One region of the Arthrobacter sp. Y3221159 genome, then DNA from elsewhere that is predicted to be linked to it. Evidence: riboswitches for the same ligand, from Rfam matches in the RefSeq annotation. Region 1 holds a riboswitch; the other holds the start of a gene.
The links. A riboswitch is a leader RNA that binds a small molecule or an ion and turns the genes downstream of it on or off. The one in region 1 is predicted to bind glycine.

Region 1 (8,306 bases):
TGCTGAAGTCCCCGTACGGAAAGCTGACGCTGCCCTTGGTGCCCTCCGTCTTTTCGTCATCCCGGCCCAGGTGCCACGCTGCGAAGTCCTTGAAGCCGTGCTTGTCGATGAACGAGTTTTCCTGGTCCGTGGACGGGGCATGCTCGCTCCAGTCATCCCGGATATCCCGTTGGACCTTTCCTTCCTTGATCAGCCTGCGCGCCTGCTCAAGTGCCGTCCGGTTAAGCTTCGCTGCCATGGTGCCTCCTTCACGCGGTGCTCCGGCTGCTGGGGCCGGGCGCGCTTTCAGCGTAGGACCGCGCCCGGCAAACCGCCACGGGTTAACGGCTGCGAGACGGGCGGGAAACGTCGGCCAAGCCCGCGCCCTGCACGGGGAATCCGCGGCAGGCGCCGCGTGATTGTCCGGTGGAACACACTATTGCGCCGGTGACGGGATCATGCCCTAAACTGCTTCACTGAGGTGCCGGAAATGGCGCTGCGCAGCAACGAAAGTGAACAGGCTATGGCTACCGATTACGATGCTCCACGCAAGCAGGAAGAAGAGTCTCCGGCTGACTCGCTTGAGGCCCTCCAGGCGTCACGTGGCGGCAATGCGCAGACCGCGGTCATTGACATCGATGAGAACGACACCGCCGAAGGTATCGACCTGCCCGGCGCCGACCTGTCAAACGAGGAACTGACCGTCATTGTTGTTCCCGAGCAGCAGGACGAATTCACCTGTTCATCGTGCTTCCTGGTCCGCCACAGGTCACAGGTGGCGCTGGAAAAGAACGGCATGAAGTACTGCATCGAGTGCGAAGGCTGACCCCCGTTCTGCAGCAGTCCGGCGGCCGTTACCGCCGGTAACGGGATGATGCAGAAACGGCAGCGGAAGGGTCAAGAAAGGCCAGGAATCAGCGCCTTTTTTATGGCCCCTTAATGCTGGCCGCGGCAGACTAACGGTTGCGCGCCGAAGCGGCCACAAGCCTCGTTTCGCGTGCATGAGGCTCCTAGTCTTGAGCTATCCAATCGCTCCTTCCTTGGGTGGCTCCACAATGAAAAAACTCTCCATTTGGCTCACGGCTATCCTTATGGCCGTCGGCCTGGGAATCCTGGTTCCGGGGCCCGCCTCGGCAACCACCTCGTATTGCGGACTGGTCTGGGGGTCCCTGTCCAAAGCTGACGACACGTTCAGCAAAGCATCAGTCACCAACGTCCGGACCGGGCAGCACTACTGCTTCGACCGGATGGTGGTGGACCTCAACGGCCCTGCAACGGGCTACAGCGTGAGCTACGTTCCGCAGGTGGTCCAGGACGGTTCCGGCTTCACCGTCCCTGTCCGGGGTGGCGCCCGGCTGCAGGTCAGGGTGAATGCCCCCGCCTACGATCCGCAAACCGGGCAGCCCACGTATAACCCGGGCAACCAGGCGGAACTCTCGAATGTTGCCAACTACCAGACCTTCCGCCAGGTGGCCTGGGCCGGCAGCTACGAGGGGTACACCAACATCGGCCTCGGCGTTCGTGCCCGCCTTCCGTTCCGGGTGTTCACCTTGGACGGCCCTGGTTCCGGCTCCCGCCTGGTGGTTGATGTGGCGCACTTCTGGTGACGCGTCCGCCGTCGTAAGGCAAAAAGGTGCCGTACCCCCGGATCCGGGGGCACGGCACCTTTTACGTGCGGACTGCAAATTCCTACTCGGGGACCACCAGGGCAGGGGTGTCCTGCTTCAGGGTTTCGCCGCGGAAGAAGCCGGGCCGCACCTTGGCCATTACCAGCATGAACACCGCGCCCATGGCCAGGATCCCGACGCCCAGCACGAAGACCAGGCCAACGCCGAAGACCTCCGAACCGCTGCCGAACTCGGGCGCGAGGCTGTCCACGGCGGTCTGGAAGAACACCACGAACAGGCCCACCCCGCCAAGCACCGGGCACAGCAGCCGCAGGATGAAGTTGCGGGCGCTGCTGAAGACGCTGTGCCGGAAGTACCAGGCGCAGGCCAGCGCTGTCAGGCCGTAGTAGAAGCAGATCATCAGGCCCAGCGACACGATGGTGTCGTTCAGGACGTTCTCGCTGACCACATGCATGACGGCGTAGAACCCGGCAGAAACGAGGCCTGCAATGACGGTGGCGAAGCCCGGCGTCGCGAACTTCCTGCTGACCTTGCCGAACCGCTCCGGCAGGGCGCCGTAGTGCCCCATGGCCAGCAGGCCGCGCGCGGGGGACATGAACGTGGACTGCAGGGAGGCGGCTGAGCTGGACAGCACGGCAAGGGACATCAGGATGGCGAACGGGCCCATGATGGGGGAGGCGAGGGCTGTGAAGATGTTCTCGTGGTTGTCCTCATTGTTGAGCCCGTTGCCCGTATCGCCGAGTCCGGCGAACATCATGGTGGCGATGCTGACCAGGAGGTAGATGGCAAGGACAATGATGGCGGTCAGGGTACCGGCCACACCGGCTGTCTTCTTGCCGTTGGCCGTTTCCTCGTTAAGCGTCAGGCAGACGTCCCATCCCCAGTACACGAAGATGGACAGTGAGATCCCGGCGGCTATCTGGCTGAAGGTTTCGACTTTGGTGATGTCGAACCACTCCCAGCTGAAGGGGATGGCCGTTTCGGAAGCGGACCAGTTGGCGAACGCCATGGCCACGAACAGTCCAAGGACCAGCAGCTGGAACCCCACCAGGCCGTACTGCACCAGCTTGGTGGCGTGCAGGCCGCGGTAGCTGACCCAGACGGCCAGGGCCACGAACACGAAGCAGGTCAGGACGTTGATTGCCTTGTTGTCCGCTAGGTCCGCAAGCTCGGCGGAGCCTGTGAGCTGGGACAGGAAAAGGTAGAAGAAATCGACGGCCACGCCCGCGAGGTTGGACAGGACGATGATGTTGGCGGCGAGCAGGCCCCAGCCGCCCATCCAGCCCACCCAGGGGCCGAAGGCCTTGGTAACCCAGGTGAAGGTGGTACCGCTGTCCGGGGAATCGGCGTTGAGTTCCCGGTAGGCGAGCGAGACCAGGATCATGGGGATGAACCCGATCAGGAAGATGACAGGCAGCTGGAGTCCGACTTCATTGACGGTGGGGCCCAGTGCACTGGTGAGGGTGTAGGCGGGGGCAATGGTGGAAATACCAAGGACGACGACGGCGAGGAGGCCCAGCTGCCCGCCCTTCAGTCCTTTGGCGCTGATTCCGCCGCTGCCCGAGGGTTGGTTGCCGGAGCCGGCTGACGACGTACTGGTGCGGAGCGTCTCTGTCATGGCACCACTTTCTGAAGACTCTATGATCACGATCACTATATGAATGACGTTCATTTAGTATGGGGGCGGGAAGGCCGGAGCGCAAGGGGCAATATGAATCACATTCGTTTATGATCGGCGCCACTCCGGTTAGTAAGCTCACTGAGAAATTCTTGTCCGGGCGCTTCAGGCCTTTCGCGGGGCTGGTAGCGTCGCACGTACTGGACCACTCGAGGAGGACTGATGAAAGCTTCACCGACCCTGACCAACAACCTGCAGGCCGTGCTCACCGACCTGATTGAACTGCACATCCAGGGCAAGCAGGCGCACTGGAACATCGTGGGCACCAACTTCCGGGACCTCCACCTGCAGCTTGATGAGATTGTTGATGCCGCGCGGCAGTTTGCCGATGACACGGCCGAGCGCATGCGCGCCCTGCATGCACTTCCGGACGGCCGCAGCTCCACTGTGTCCGGGTCCACCAGCCTGGCGCCGTTCCCCGAGGGCCTGATCAGCACCAAGGATGCGATCGAACGGATCGTGGCCGCCCTCGAGGCGGCCGTGGGCACCATGCGCAAGGTCCATGACGAGGTGGACGAGGAAGACCCCACCAGCGCGGACCTGCTGCACGAGTTCATCCTCAAACTGGAGCAGTTCTCCTGGATGGTGAACGCCGAAACCATGAAGCCCACGGCCAGCGTAACCGCCCCGGATTCCAAGTAGCCCGCCGGCGGGGAACGCCGGCACGCAGCAAGCGCCCCGCGTCGGAGGTTCATCTCCGGCGCCGGGCGCTTTTGCTGTGGCGTGACACTGCCGCTTAGGTGGCTGTTGGGACTTTGCGAAGTACGACGGCGGCGAGGACTGCCGCCCCAGCCATCAGTACCAGCCCGATTGCCGCGGTGACGTGGACGCCGGAATCGAAGGCTGCCGCCGCAGCATGCCGCACCGCGTCAGCCAGGGGTGCCGGCAGGGCGGCAGCCACATCCATGGCGCCGGCGAGGGTTTCGCCCGCGTTGTGGATGGCGCCCTCGGATGCCGACTCCGCCAACGCGGCCGGCAGCCGGAGGTTGTGCTGGTAGGAAGCCGTCAGGATCGAGCCCAGCACTGTGGTGCCCAGGAGGGCACCAATTTCGTAGCCGGTCTCAGAAATGGCGGCGGCGGCACCGGACTTCTCCGGCGGCGCTGCCCCCAGGATCAGGTCGTTTGAAATAGTCTCGGCCGTACCCACGCCCAGGGCAAGGACCAGCAGGGCGGCCAGCAGAAGCGAGGGGCCGCCGTCGTGGTTCCCGAAGGTGACCACGCTGTAGCCCGTGGCGCTGAAGGCCAGCCCGGCGGCCACCACGAACCCCGGCCGCACGCGCCGCACCAGCGGCACCACGGCCAGCCCTGCCACCACCGTGGCCACAAGGGCCGGGATCATTGCCATGCCCGCTGCCGAAGGGGACATGCCCTCGAGCAGCTGCAGGTGCTGCGCCAGGAAGAGGATGAAGCCGTTGAAGGAAAACAGGGCCAGGACGTTGGCCGTAATGGCCATGCTGAACACCCTGTTCCGGAACAGGGACATATCCAGCAGCGGATTCGCCAGCCGCAGCTGCCGGCGCACGAAGACTGCACCCATGGCCAGGCCGAAGGCGATGCCGGCGAGGGCTGCCGGGCCGGTGCCTTCCGTGGCCAGTTCCTTGATGCCGTAGACCAGGGGGACCATCACCAGCAGGGACAGCAGGATGCTGGGTACGTCCACGCGGCCCGGGGCGGGGTCCTTCGACTCCGGGATGAAGGTTGGGCCGAAGGCCAGGAGGGGCAGCATGAGCGGCACGGCCACCAGGAACACCGCGCCCCACCAGAACTGCTCCACCAGCCAGCCGCCAAAAATCGGTCCCAGGGCCGCCCCGCCGGAGAACCCGGCTGCCCAGATGGCTACCGCCAGCCTGCGGCGGCTGGGCTGCGGAAAGATGTTGCGGATCAGGGAGAGCGTGGACGGCATCAGCATCGCCCCAAAGAACCCCAGGGCGGCACGGCCGGCGATCAGCCAGGCGGGGCTTGGGGCGAAAGCCGTGGCCGCGGACAGGGCGGCAAAGCCGATGCTCCCGATGACCAGCAGCTTCCGCCGCCCAATGCGGTCGCCGAGGCTGCCCATGGACACCAGCAGGCCGGCGAGCACCAGGGGGTAGGCGTCCACGATCCACAGGAGCTGGACGCCGGTGGGTTCCAGGGCGCGGGTGATGGCGGGCAGGGCAAAGGTGAGGGCGGTGTTGTCCACGGCAACCAGCAGGACCGGGAACATCAGTAAGCCCAGGGCGAGCCAGTCCCGCCACGGCGCCCGGACGGCCGGGCCGCCGACGGGGGCCGTCGGGGTCCTGGTGGTGGCAGCGGAAGTTGTCATGAAATAACTATACCGTCCAGACGGTACAGTTACGAAACTAGGCCGGGTTGGAGAGGCTGCCGCCGCAAAAGGCATGATTAGACGCATGCCCCGAAAGCCCGTAGCCCGTGAAGCGGTCCTTGACGCCTTTGAAGCCCTCCTGATTGAGGTGGGTGAGCGCGCGGCAACCCTGGATGCCGTTGCGGCGAAGGCCGGAGTGTCCAAAGGCGGGCTTCTGTACCACTTCCCCAACAAGGAAGCCCTGATCCAGGTGCTGCTGGACCGGCTTGACGGGCTGGCAGGAGCCGACGCCGATGCCATGGCAGCTGCCGGGGAAGGGGCTGCGGCCTACTTCGTCCGGTCTTCCGTCTGGGCGGATACTCCGCTGGACCGGGCGATCGTCGCCGCAACCCGCCTGGCGGAGGTGGCGCACGAGGAAACGCGCCGCCGGTTCGCAGCGATCCAGCAGCGCTGGCTCGACGAGATCGCGGCCGACGTGGGCCCGGCGCTTGCCAAAGCAGTGCTGTACATGGGGGACGGGCTCTACTTCAACGCCATGCTGTCTGTGGGGCCGGTACCGCCGGGCGGCGCGGCCGCCGATGTGGACGAATTGCTGGCAGCCCTGGAGCGCCTACGGCGGTAGCCGGCCATTTGCCCCAGCCGCTGCGGCGTAGGACAATTAAGCGCTGTGGGAGCCGCCGGCGGCTTCCCGCGACAATCCAAATAAATAGCCTTTGATCTGCGGCGGGAGAGTTCTGCCGAAAGTACAGCAGGCGCCGTAGGAGCAAACCCTCCCCAGGAATCTCACAGGCCCATGTACCGCCGCGGCGAGGCACCTCTGGAAAGCAGCAGGCAGTCCGCCTGGGTAACCCGTTGAGCGGGAGCCTTGGGCTGTTGTGTTCACCGACGGTGCAAGCGGGGCCACGCGCAAGCTGGCAACGCGGAAACTCTCAGGTCCAATACAGAGCGGGGAGGAACCCGAATCGCTGCGGCGTACCCTGCGCCGCCTGAATTATGGAGTTCCTGTGACTGCTTCCCCGGTTTCCGCCACCTTTGTTGACCGGCATATCGGCGCGCGCCGCCAGGCCGACGTTGACACCATGCTCAAGGCCGTCGGCTATGACAGCGTGGATGCGCTCGTGGACAAGGCGGTTCCCAAGGACATCCGGCAGGACACCCCGCTGACGCTGTCGCCGGCGTTGAGCGAGGTTGAAGCGCTCGCAGAACTGCGCAAGCTTGCCGCGAAGAACAAGACCGCGGTCCAGATGATCGGCCAGGGCTATTACGACACCGTGACGCCACCGGTGATCCGCCGCAACATCCTGGAATCCCCGGCCTGGTACACCGCCTACACCCCGTACCAGCCTGAGATTTCGCAGGGCCGGCTCGAAGCGCTGCTGAACTTCCAGACCATGGTCCAGGACCTGGTGGGGCTGCCCATTGCCAACGCCTCGCTGCTCGATGAAGCCACCGCGGTGGCCGAGGCAGTGCTCATGATGAGGCGCGCCAACAAGAACAAGGATGCCAAGGACGGCAAGACCGTCCTCGACGCCGACTGCATGCCGCAGACCATCGCCATCGTCAAGGGCCGTGCCGAGGCGCTGGGCTTCGACGTGGAGATAGCCGATCTTTCCGCAGGCCTGCCGGACGGTGCCATCAACGGCATTGTCCTCCAGCAGCCCGGCGCGTCCGGCCGGGTGTGGGACCAGTCCGGCGTGATCGCCGAGGCGAAGGAACGCGGCGCGCTGGTCACCGTCGCTGCCGACCTGCTCGCCCTGACCCTGATCACGCCTCCGGGCGAGCAGGGTGCGGATATCGCCGTTGGTTCCGCCCAGCGTTTTGGTGTCCCGCTGTTCTTCGGCGGCCCGCACGCGGCCTACATCGCCGTCCAAAAAGGCCTGGAGCGTTCCATGCCCGGCCGCCTTGTCGGTGTGTCCAAGGACGACGCCGGTGTCCCCGCCTACCGCCTGGCGCTGCAGACCCGCGAGCAGCACATCCGCCGCGAGAAGGCCACGTCCAACATCTGCACCGCGCAGGCACTGCTGGCGATCGTCGCGTCCATGTACGCCGTCTACCACGGCCCCGAGGGCCTGAAAGCGATTGCCCAGACCACCAACCGCCATGCCCGCACGCTGGCAGCTTCACTGAAAGCCGCGGGACTCGATGTCCTGCACACCTCCTTCTTCGACACCGTCACTGTCCGCGTACCCGGCAACGCGGCGGGCATCGTTGCCGCTGCGGAGGAGAAGGGCATCAACCTCCGCGGCATCGACGCCGACACCGTGGGCATCTCCGTGGACGAAACCACCACGACGGCGACCATCGCCGACGTCGTCTCCGTCTTCGGCGGGGAGGCAGTGGGATCAACGGGGTCATTCGCACTGGACCCCGCGGTTGAGCGCACCTCGGACTTCCTGCAGCATCCGGTGTTCAACACCCACCGGTCGGAGACCCAGCTGCTGCGCTACATCCGCAAGCTCTCTGACCGTGACCTGGCGCTGGACCGGACCATGATTCCGTTGGGCTCGTGCACCATGAAGCTGAACGCCACGGCCGAGATGGAGGCCATTTCCTGGCCGGAGTTCGCCTCGATCCACCCGTTCGCCCCGGATTCGCAGACTGAGGGCTGGCGTGAACTGATCGCGGGCCTGGAGGCTGACCTGGCCGAGATCACCGGTTATGACCAGGTGTCCATCCAGCCCAACGCCGGGTCCCAGGGCGAGCTCGCCGGCCTGCTCGC
Region 2 (8,306 bases), on a different contig from region 1:
GGCCACGAAATGGCCTCCATCTCGGCCGTGGCGTTCAGCTTCATGGTGCACGAGCCCAACGGAATCATGGTCCGGTCCAGCGCCAGGTCACGGTCAGAGAGCCTGCGGATGTAGCGCAGCAGCTGGGTTTCGGACCGGTGGGTGTTGAACACCGGATGCTGCAGGAAGTCCGAGGTGCGGAGCACGGTTGCGGGCAGTTCGAACCCCTTCGCGTCCCCGACGGGACCGGCGCCAAAGGCGACGGCAACGGCGGAAAGTGTCGCCGCCGTCGTCGTCTCATCAATGGAGACACCCACGGTGTCCTCGTCGATCAGGCGCAGGTTGATCCCACGTGCTTCGGCGGCGGTGAGGACCTTGCGGGCCTTGCCCGGCACGCGGACGGTGAGGGTGTCAAAGAACGAATCGGTGACGAGCTCCCGGCCCACGGCGCCAAGCGCAGTGGCGAGGATCCGCGCGTTGTGGTTGACCCGCTCCGCGATGGCCTTCAGCCCGTCCGGTCCGTGGTAGACGGCGTAGAAGGAGGAGACGATGGCCAGCAGCGCCTGGGCGGTGCAGATGTTGGACGTGGCCTTCTCGCGGCGGATGTGCTGCTCGCGGGTCTGCAGGGCAAGGCGGTAGGCGGGGGCACCGGCGTCGTCCTTGGAGACGCCCACGATGCGGCCGGGAAGCGTGCGTTCCATCCCGGTCCGGACCGCCATGTAGGCAGCGTGCGGGCCGCCGAAGAACAGCGGCACGCCGAAGCGCTGGGTGGAGCCGACGGCGATATCGGCGCCCTGTTCTCCGGGCGGGGTGATCAGGGTCAGGGCGAGGAGGTCGGCAGCGACGGTGACAAGCGCGCCGCGTTCCTTAGCCGCCGTGATGACCGCGGACTGGTCCCAGACACGGCCGGACACGCCGGGCTGCTGGAGGACTATGCCGTTGATGGCGCCGTCGGGAAGCCCCTTGGAGAGATCCGCGACCTCCACGTCGAAGCCCAGGGCCTCGGCCCGCCCCTGCACGATGGCGATGGTCTGCGGCAGGCAATCGGAATCCAGGACCGTCTTGCCGTCCTTGGCGTCCTTGTTCTTGTTGGCCCGGCGCATCAGCAGGACGGCCTCGGCCACCGCCGTGGCTTCATCCAGAAGGGACGCGTTCGCCACCGGAAGGGCGGTCAGGTCCTGGACCATGGTCTGGAAGTTCAGCAGGGCTTCAAGCCGGCCCTGCGAAATCTCAGGCTGGTACGGGGTATAGGCGGTGTACCAGGCCGGGGACTCCAGGATGTTGCGGCGGATCACCGGCGGCGTCACGGTGTCGTAATAGCCTTGGCCGATCATCTGGACCGCGGTCTTGTTCCTGGCCGCAAGCCTGCGCAGTTCGGCGAGGACCTCCACCTCGCTGAGGGCGTCCTCAAGCCGGAGCACGTGCTCCTGGCGGATGGATCCCGGAACGGCAACGTCCACGAGCCCGTCCACGCTGTCGTAGCCGATGGCCTTGAGCATGGTGTCGACGTCGGCCTGGCGGCGCACGCCGATATGGCGGTCGGCGAAGGCCGATGGGTTGGATTGAATCGTCATGAGGAACTCCAGGTCTGGCCGGCCACGGATGGCACGGCATGGATGGGTTCCTCCCCGCTCTGTATTGGACCTGAGAGATTCCGAGGACACCTGCTCATGGCAGGGCACTCTTGCACCGTCGGTGAGTCCGGCAGGAAGCCGGGCTGCTTTCCAGAGTCGCCTCGCTGTGACGGTACATGGGCCTGAGAGATTCCTGGGGAGGATTTGCTCCTACGGCGCCTGTCCGGTGGTTGTCCGGGAGAGCTCTCCCGTCACAGCTCGAAAGGCTTATTCAAATGTGGGTGATTCGGCTCACAAGGTACACGGCCTTGCCTGCTCGTGGCAAATCGGCGCCTGCCACGCCCCCGGATTCCTGGTTGGGGGTTTGACAATGCTGCGTGACCGGAACCACACTGAACCTGACCGGCGCCGTGCCGGACCGGCTCCACCGATTCGGGGCGGCCTGCCGGCAGCGGTCCATGCGAAGCAACTTTTTCTAACTGAACATGCCTTTGACCTGTGGCGGGAGAGCCCTGCCAGGTACATCCAGCAGGCGCCGTAGGAGCAAACCCTCCCCAGGAAACTCTCAGGCCCATGTACCGCCGCGGAAAGGCAACTCTGGAAAGCAGCCGGGCAGGTCCCGGCTCACCGACGGTGCAAGCACGCCTTTACGGCTGCGGAAACTCTCAGGTCATGTACAGAGCGGGGAGGAACCGAATCTATGCAGCATCCGGTGCTGCTTGAACGATGGAGTTCCTCATGACGATTCATCCCCCCGCGTCCCCGGGCGGCCAGCCACCCCACGGCGCTTCCCCTTCCGGCAAGGCCGCACACAGCGAACCTCCCCACCTCGAACGCCAGCTCAGCAACCGGCACATCCAGCTCATCGCCATCGGCGGCGCAATCGGTACCGGCCTCTTCATGGGCTCCGGAAAGACCATCTCCGCCGCGGGCCCTTCCGTGATCTTCGTGTACATGGTCATCGGCTTCATGCTGTTCTTTGTTATGCGCGCCATGGGCGAACTGCTGCTGAGCAACCTGAACTACAAATCCTTCAGCGACTTCGCGGCCGACCTCCTGGGGCCGTGGGCAGGCTTCTTCACCGGTTGGACCTACTGGTTCTGCTGGGTGATCACCGGGATCGCGGACGTCATCGCCATCGCGGGCTACTCCCGGGAGCTCTGGCCGGCACTGCCGCTGTGGATCCCAGGGCTGGCCACCGTCGCCATCCTGCTCCTGCTGAACCTCGCCACAGTCAAGGCCTTCGGCGAAACCGAATTCTGGTTCGCCCTGATCAAGATCATCGCCATCGCCGCTCTGATCATCGTCGGCCTGTTCATGATCTTCACCGGCTTCCAGAGCGACGCCGGAACGGCCGGCTTCAGCAACCTGTGGAGCCACGGCGGCTTCTTCCCCAATGAATTCATGGGCTTCGTGGCCGGATTCCAGATCGCCGTCTTCGCCTTCGTGGGCATCGAGCTTGTGGGCACCACGGCGGCGGAAGCCAAGAACCCGGAGCGGAATCTGCCGAGGGCCATCAACGCCATCCCCGTCCGCGTCCTGCTGTTCTACGTCGGCGCGCTGATCATCCTGATGTCCGTCACCCCGTGGACCCAGTTCGCCGCCGGACACAGCCCGTTCATTGGCATGTTCTCCCTGGCCGGACTGGGCGCCGCCGCCACCGTGGTCAATCTGGTGGTCCTGACCTCCGCCATGTCCTCCGCAAACTCCGGCATCTACTCCACCTCCCGGATGGTGTTCGGCCTGGCCCAGGAGGGGGATGCGCCGGGCGTCTTCGCCCGGCTGTCGCCGAAGAAGGTACCCAGCAACGCGCTGTTCCTGTCGTGCGTGCTGCTGCTCTCCGGCGTCGTGCTCATGTACGCAGGCCAGGACGTCGGCAAGGCCTTCGAAATGGTCACCACCGTGTCCGCAGTGTGCTTCATCTTCGTCTGGTCCATGATCCTGGCCAGCTATCTGGCGTTCCGGCGCCGCCGCCCGCACCTGCATGCAGCCTCGAAGTTCAAGATGCCCGGCGGCGTTCCCGTTGTGTGGGCGGTCTTCGCGTTCTTCGCCTTCGTCCTCTGGGCGCTGACCACCCAGGCCGACACCCTCGCCGCCCTGCTGGCCACCCCCGCCTGGTTCGTGGTCCTGGGTGCGGCATGGGCAGTCCTGCGGCGCCGGCCCGCGCACCTCGCCCGGTTCGAGGTGTTCAAGGCCGAGCTGCGGGCTGACGAGGCTGCGGCCGGCGGAAGCACCGGCACCGGCCTGGCCGAGAAAGAGCAGGCAAGGAAGTGAGCGGACGCCGGCGGACCCCACCGGGCGGCGGCAGGCCAAGGCGCCGAAGTTAAGCATGCTTAGTGTTTATCCACTTAGGATGGAGGAGCACGGCAGCCTTCCCGCTGCAGGTCGATTTGAATGAGGTGATCATGGCCAGGCGCAGCAATCCCGCAGTACGAATCGCACAGGAAACCGCCCACAACGCGGTGTTCGACGCTGAGGGCAACCCCAAGCCCGGTGTCCACAACATGCTGCTGAAGGCGGTGGAAATCCAGCGCCCGTTCGTGGTGGCCTATCTCCGGCGGTTGCAGAAGAAGCATCCGCGTGCCACCGCCGCCCAGCTGGCCGACATTTTGGAGCGCGACTACCTGCGTGCCGTCACGGGCGGCGGGGCGGTGGTGGGTGCCACCGCCGCGGTGCCCGGCGTGGGAACGGTGGCGTCGCTGGGACTTTCGGCGGCAGCCACTGTCGGATTCCTGGAAGCGACAGCCCTGTATGCCACTTCACTGGCCGAACTCCATGGCATCCGGCTGACCAACCCGGAGAAGGCCAGCACCATGGTCATGGCCATCATGCTCGGCGAGGAGGGGACGTCCCTCCTCGGGGCGCTCAGCGGGCAGGTTGCGGGCAAAGGCGCGAACGCCACCCAGGCCTGGGGCAGCATGCTGTCCAAATCGATGCCGATGCCGGGGTTCAGCAGCATCCGGAGCCGGATCCAGAAGGCTTTCCTCAAGAACCTGCTCAAACGCCAGGGCACGGCGCTGTTTGGAAGGGCCCTGCCCTTCGGGATCGGGGCGGTGGTGGGCGGAGCGGGTAACCTCATGATGGGCCGCGCCGTGGTGTCGAACGCCAAGGAAGCGTTCGGACCCATGCCGGACACCATCCCCGGGGAGCTGAAGGCCGCCGCAGCTCCCGACAAGCAGACGCTGGAAGGCAACACCTTTGGATCTCAACGCTGACCTCGGCGAATCATTCGGCTCCTGGAAGATGGGGCACGACGCCGCGATGTTCCAGCTGGTGACCAGCGCCAACGTGGCCTGCGGGTTCCACGCCGGCGACCCCATCACCATGTTGGACAGCTGCCGGGCAGCCTACGAGCTCGACGTCACTGTCGGTGCGCACGTGGGGTACCGGGACCTGGCAGGCTTCGGCCGGCGATCGCTGGATGCCAGTTTCGATGAGCTGTTCGGCGATGTGCTGTACCAGCTGGGAGCGCTCGACGGCGTCGCGCACGCCGTGGGTGCCTCCGTGGACTACGTGAAGCCCCACGGGGCGCTGTACAACCGGCTGGTGCATGATGCCGGACAGGCCGAGGCCGTGGTGGCGGCCGTCAACGCCTACGACCCCGGACTGCCCATCCTGGGGCTGCCGGGCTCGGAGCTGCTGAAGCAGGCACAGAAGGCCGGCCACCCGGTGTTCGTTGAAGCCTTCGCGGACCGCGCCTACCAGGCCGACGGAACTTTGCTCCCCCGCTCGCAGGATGGCGCCGTCCTGCACGACGTCGATGCGGTGGTGGAGCGGGCGGTCCGGCTGGCCACCAAGGGCGAAGTGGTGGCCGTTGACGGCACCGTGGTTCAGGTTCGGCCCGATTCGCTGTGCATCCACGGCGATACTCCGGGCGCCGTGGAGATGGCCGCGGGAGTGCGGGCAGGCCTGGTTGCTGCCGGGATTGAGCTGGAGTCCTTCGCCTAAACGTCCGCCCCTGGCCGGCAGCGGCGCTCAGCCAAAGACCAGGTGGGCCACCGTGAAGATCGCCAGCCCGGCCAGCGACCCCACCACGGTGCCGTTGATCCGGATGAACTGCAGGTCCTTGCCCACCTGGAGCTCGATTTTCTGCGACGTCTCCTCGGCGTCCCAGCGCGCCACGGTATCCGTGATGACCCCGGCAATGTCCGAGCGGTAGGTGCGCACCAGATACCCGGCGGCGTCGCCGATCCAGGCGTTGACCTTGCCGGCAAGCTCGGGATCGCTGACCAGGCGGGAACCGAAGTCCCGGACCGCGGCCTTGAACTTGATGGTCAGGTCGCTGTCGGGATCGTCCACGGCACCCAGCAGGGCGTTCTTCACCGTTCCCCAGGTTCGGGAGGCCAGTTCGCGGACCTCAGGGTCCCCCAGGACCTGGGCCTTGATGTCCTCAGCTCGGGCGATCATCGCAGGATCGTGCTGCAGGTCCTGGGCGAGGTCGTTCAAGTACTTGTCGATCGACTGACGGACCTGGTGGTTCGGGTCCGTCTGCACTGCCCGGACAAATTTGAGGAATTCGATGTACACCTTGTCTCCCACGAGCCCGTCCACGAACTGCGGAACCCAGGTGGGGGAGCGGTCGGAGACCAGCCGGCTCACCGTCTGGTGATTCTCGCTGACCCAGTCAGCTGCCCGGTCCACCAGCAGGTCAACGAGCTTGTGGTGGTGCCCGTCGTGGAAGATCCGCTCCGCCATCTTGCCCACCGGAGGTCCCCACGGCGGAGTGAGCAGATGCTTGCGCACCATTCCCTCGATGACCGCCTGGACGTCGTCGTCGTTGAGGACCTTGAACGCGCCGCGGATGAGCGCCGCGCCTTCCTTGGCCACCCGCTCGGCGCCTGCAGGCGTGGCGAGCCATTCGCCGGCCCGGCGGGCGATGTTGACGCTGGCAAGCTTCTCATGGACCACCTGTTCGGACAGGAAGTTGGTTTCCACAAACTCGCCCAGCGAGGCGCCGATCTGGTCCTTCCGCCGCGGAATGATCGCGGTGTGCGGGATCTTGATGCCCATCGGGTACTTGAACAGCGCCGTCACGGCGAACCAGTCGGCCAGGGCGCCCACCATGCCGCCCTCCGCGGCCGCCCGCACATACTGCAGCCAGGGATACTCGTCCTGCAGCGCGAAGGCGACAACAAAAACAACGGCCATGGCGATCAGCAGGCCCAGGGCCACAAGCTTCATTTTCCGCAGCGCTGCCGCCTTTTCGGCATCACCGTCACCAAGCCGGCGGCCGACGGCGGCGGCCGCGTGGGCGTGGTCCGGCACCGGGCGAGCGGGCTGGGGCGGGGCTTCCTGGGTAGTTGGCTCAGAGTTCACCTGCATATGCCAAGCCTAGCCCCGCAGTGGCGGCGCGGTCGGCTACCGTGTCTGCATGAGGTTTGAGGAGCCACTGCCGAAGAGGCCGCTGGTCTTTGCGCACCGCGGCGCGAGCGCCGCCTTCGCCGAACATACACGGGCCGCCTACCTGCAGGCACTGGCGGACGGGGCGGACGGCGTGGAGTGCGATGTCCACCTCACCCGCGACCAGCATGTTGTCCTGCTGCATGACGCCAACCTTGACCGCACCTCGGACGGCACGGGGCCGGTGGCCGAGCGGACACTGCGCGAACTGCGGCACCTCGATTTCTCGTCATGGAAGGGCGTGCGTATCCCGGAGGCGTACGGTGCCCGGTCGGCACAGTTCCTGACCCTGCCCGAACTGCTGGACATTCTTCGGGGAGCCGGGCGGCCGGTCAGGCTCGCCATCGAACTGAAGCATCCCAGCCCCTACCAGCTGAAGCTTGAGGACAGGGTCCTGGAGCTGCTGCGCCGGGAGGGCTGGGATCCCGCCGGCTCCACCGTGGACAACGTGGCGGTGACTTTCATGAGCTTCAGCCCGGACTCGGTCCGGCACCTGCTCCGGTCCGTCCCGGCGCAATACGTCTGCCAACTGGTGGACGACATCAATATCCACGAAATCCGCGGCGGGCTTGGCCTGGGCCCGATCACCGGCGGAGCCATTGCCAACTTGATGAAAGCCACGCAGCTGGAAGGCGAGCGGATCCTGGACGGCCGCCTGGCAGGGCTGGCGGGGCCGGGCATCGATTACGTCCGCGGGCATCCGGCTACCGTCCAGCGCTGGCTCGGCTCCGGCCGGCGGTTCCGCGTGTGGACGGTGGACTCCCCGGAAGATGTGGCCCTCTGCCAGGAACTCGGGATCCACGAAATCACCACCAATGTGCCCGCCCGGGTCCTGAGCCAGCTCCAGATGGCTTCGACGCAGGGACGGTAGGCGGCCGTGGGCAAACAGCCGGACGACGTCGGTCCCCGCCGCTGGTGGGCCGGGCCGCTGGACGTGGAGGGCCTCGCCCTGGGCGCCGTCTCCGCCGCAGCGGCAGCCTTGACCCAGTACACCGGTGGACGCCCAAGGTTCTCCACCACACCGGCACTGACCGCCGCCGCCTTCGATTCGTCCGGGCATCTGCGGATCGCCGGGCGGAAGCTGCAGGGGTTTGCCCCGTTGTCCGGGTTCCGGCGGACGAAGGACGGCTGGATCCGGCTGCACGCCAACTACCCGCACCACGAGCAGCGCCTGCTGCAGGCCCTTGGCGCGCGCTCGCCTGCCGGGGTGGATGCCGCGCTCCGGACCATGGCTTCCCTTGAGGCGGAGGCGGCAATCCAGGCAGCGGGCGGGATTGCCGCTGCCGTCCGGACGCGCAGCGCGTGGCTGGCCTCCCCGATGGGAGAGGCTGCCGGTTCCGGTCCCTGGATTTC

Region 2: linked by a shared signal. The riboswitch ahead of AC5RT3_RS20005 (aminomethyl-transferring glycine dehydrogenase) and the one ahead of AC5RT3_RS20010 (aminomethyl-transferring glycine dehydrogenase) in region 1 are both predicted to bind glycine.

The regions. Positions count from the first base shown of each region.
Region 1 is NZ_JBNHFC010000033.1:201-8,506, reverse strand. Features, by position in the region: gene AC5RT3_RS20045 (hypothetical protein) at 1-238, opposite strand, end outside; gene AC5RT3_RS20040 (DUF4193 domain-containing protein) at 503-805, shown strand; gene AC5RT3_RS20035 (AMIN-like domain-containing (lipo)protein) at 1,035-1,586, shown strand; gene AC5RT3_RS20030 (APC family permease) at 1,669-3,225, opposite strand; gene AC5RT3_RS20025 (Dps family protein) at 3,448-3,927, shown strand; gene AC5RT3_RS20020 (MFS transporter) at 4,022-5,587, opposite strand; gene AC5RT3_RS20015 (TetR/AcrR family transcriptional regulator) at 5,673-6,209, shown strand; glycine riboswitch at 6,302-6,398, shown strand; partial or broken gene AC5RT3_RS20010 (aminomethyl-transferring glycine dehydrogenase) at 6,592-8,306, shown strand, end outside.
Region 2 is NZ_JBNHFC010000032.1:8,419-16,724, reverse strand. Features, by position in the region: partial or broken gene AC5RT3_RS20005 (aminomethyl-transferring glycine dehydrogenase) at 1-1,553, opposite strand, end outside; glycine riboswitch at 1,714-1,814, opposite strand; glycine riboswitch at 2,046-2,144, shown strand; glycine riboswitch at 2,146-2,243, shown strand; gene AC5RT3_RS20000 (amino acid permease) at 2,292-3,827, shown strand; gene AC5RT3_RS19995 (hypothetical protein) at 3,959-4,768, shown strand; gene AC5RT3_RS19990 (LamB/YcsF family protein) at 4,752-5,501, shown strand; gene AC5RT3_RS19985 (DUF445 domain-containing protein) at 5,529-6,875, opposite strand; gene AC5RT3_RS19980 (glycerophosphodiester phosphodiesterase) at 6,925-7,824, shown strand; gene AC5RT3_RS19975 (CoA transferase) at 7,831-8,306, shown strand, end outside.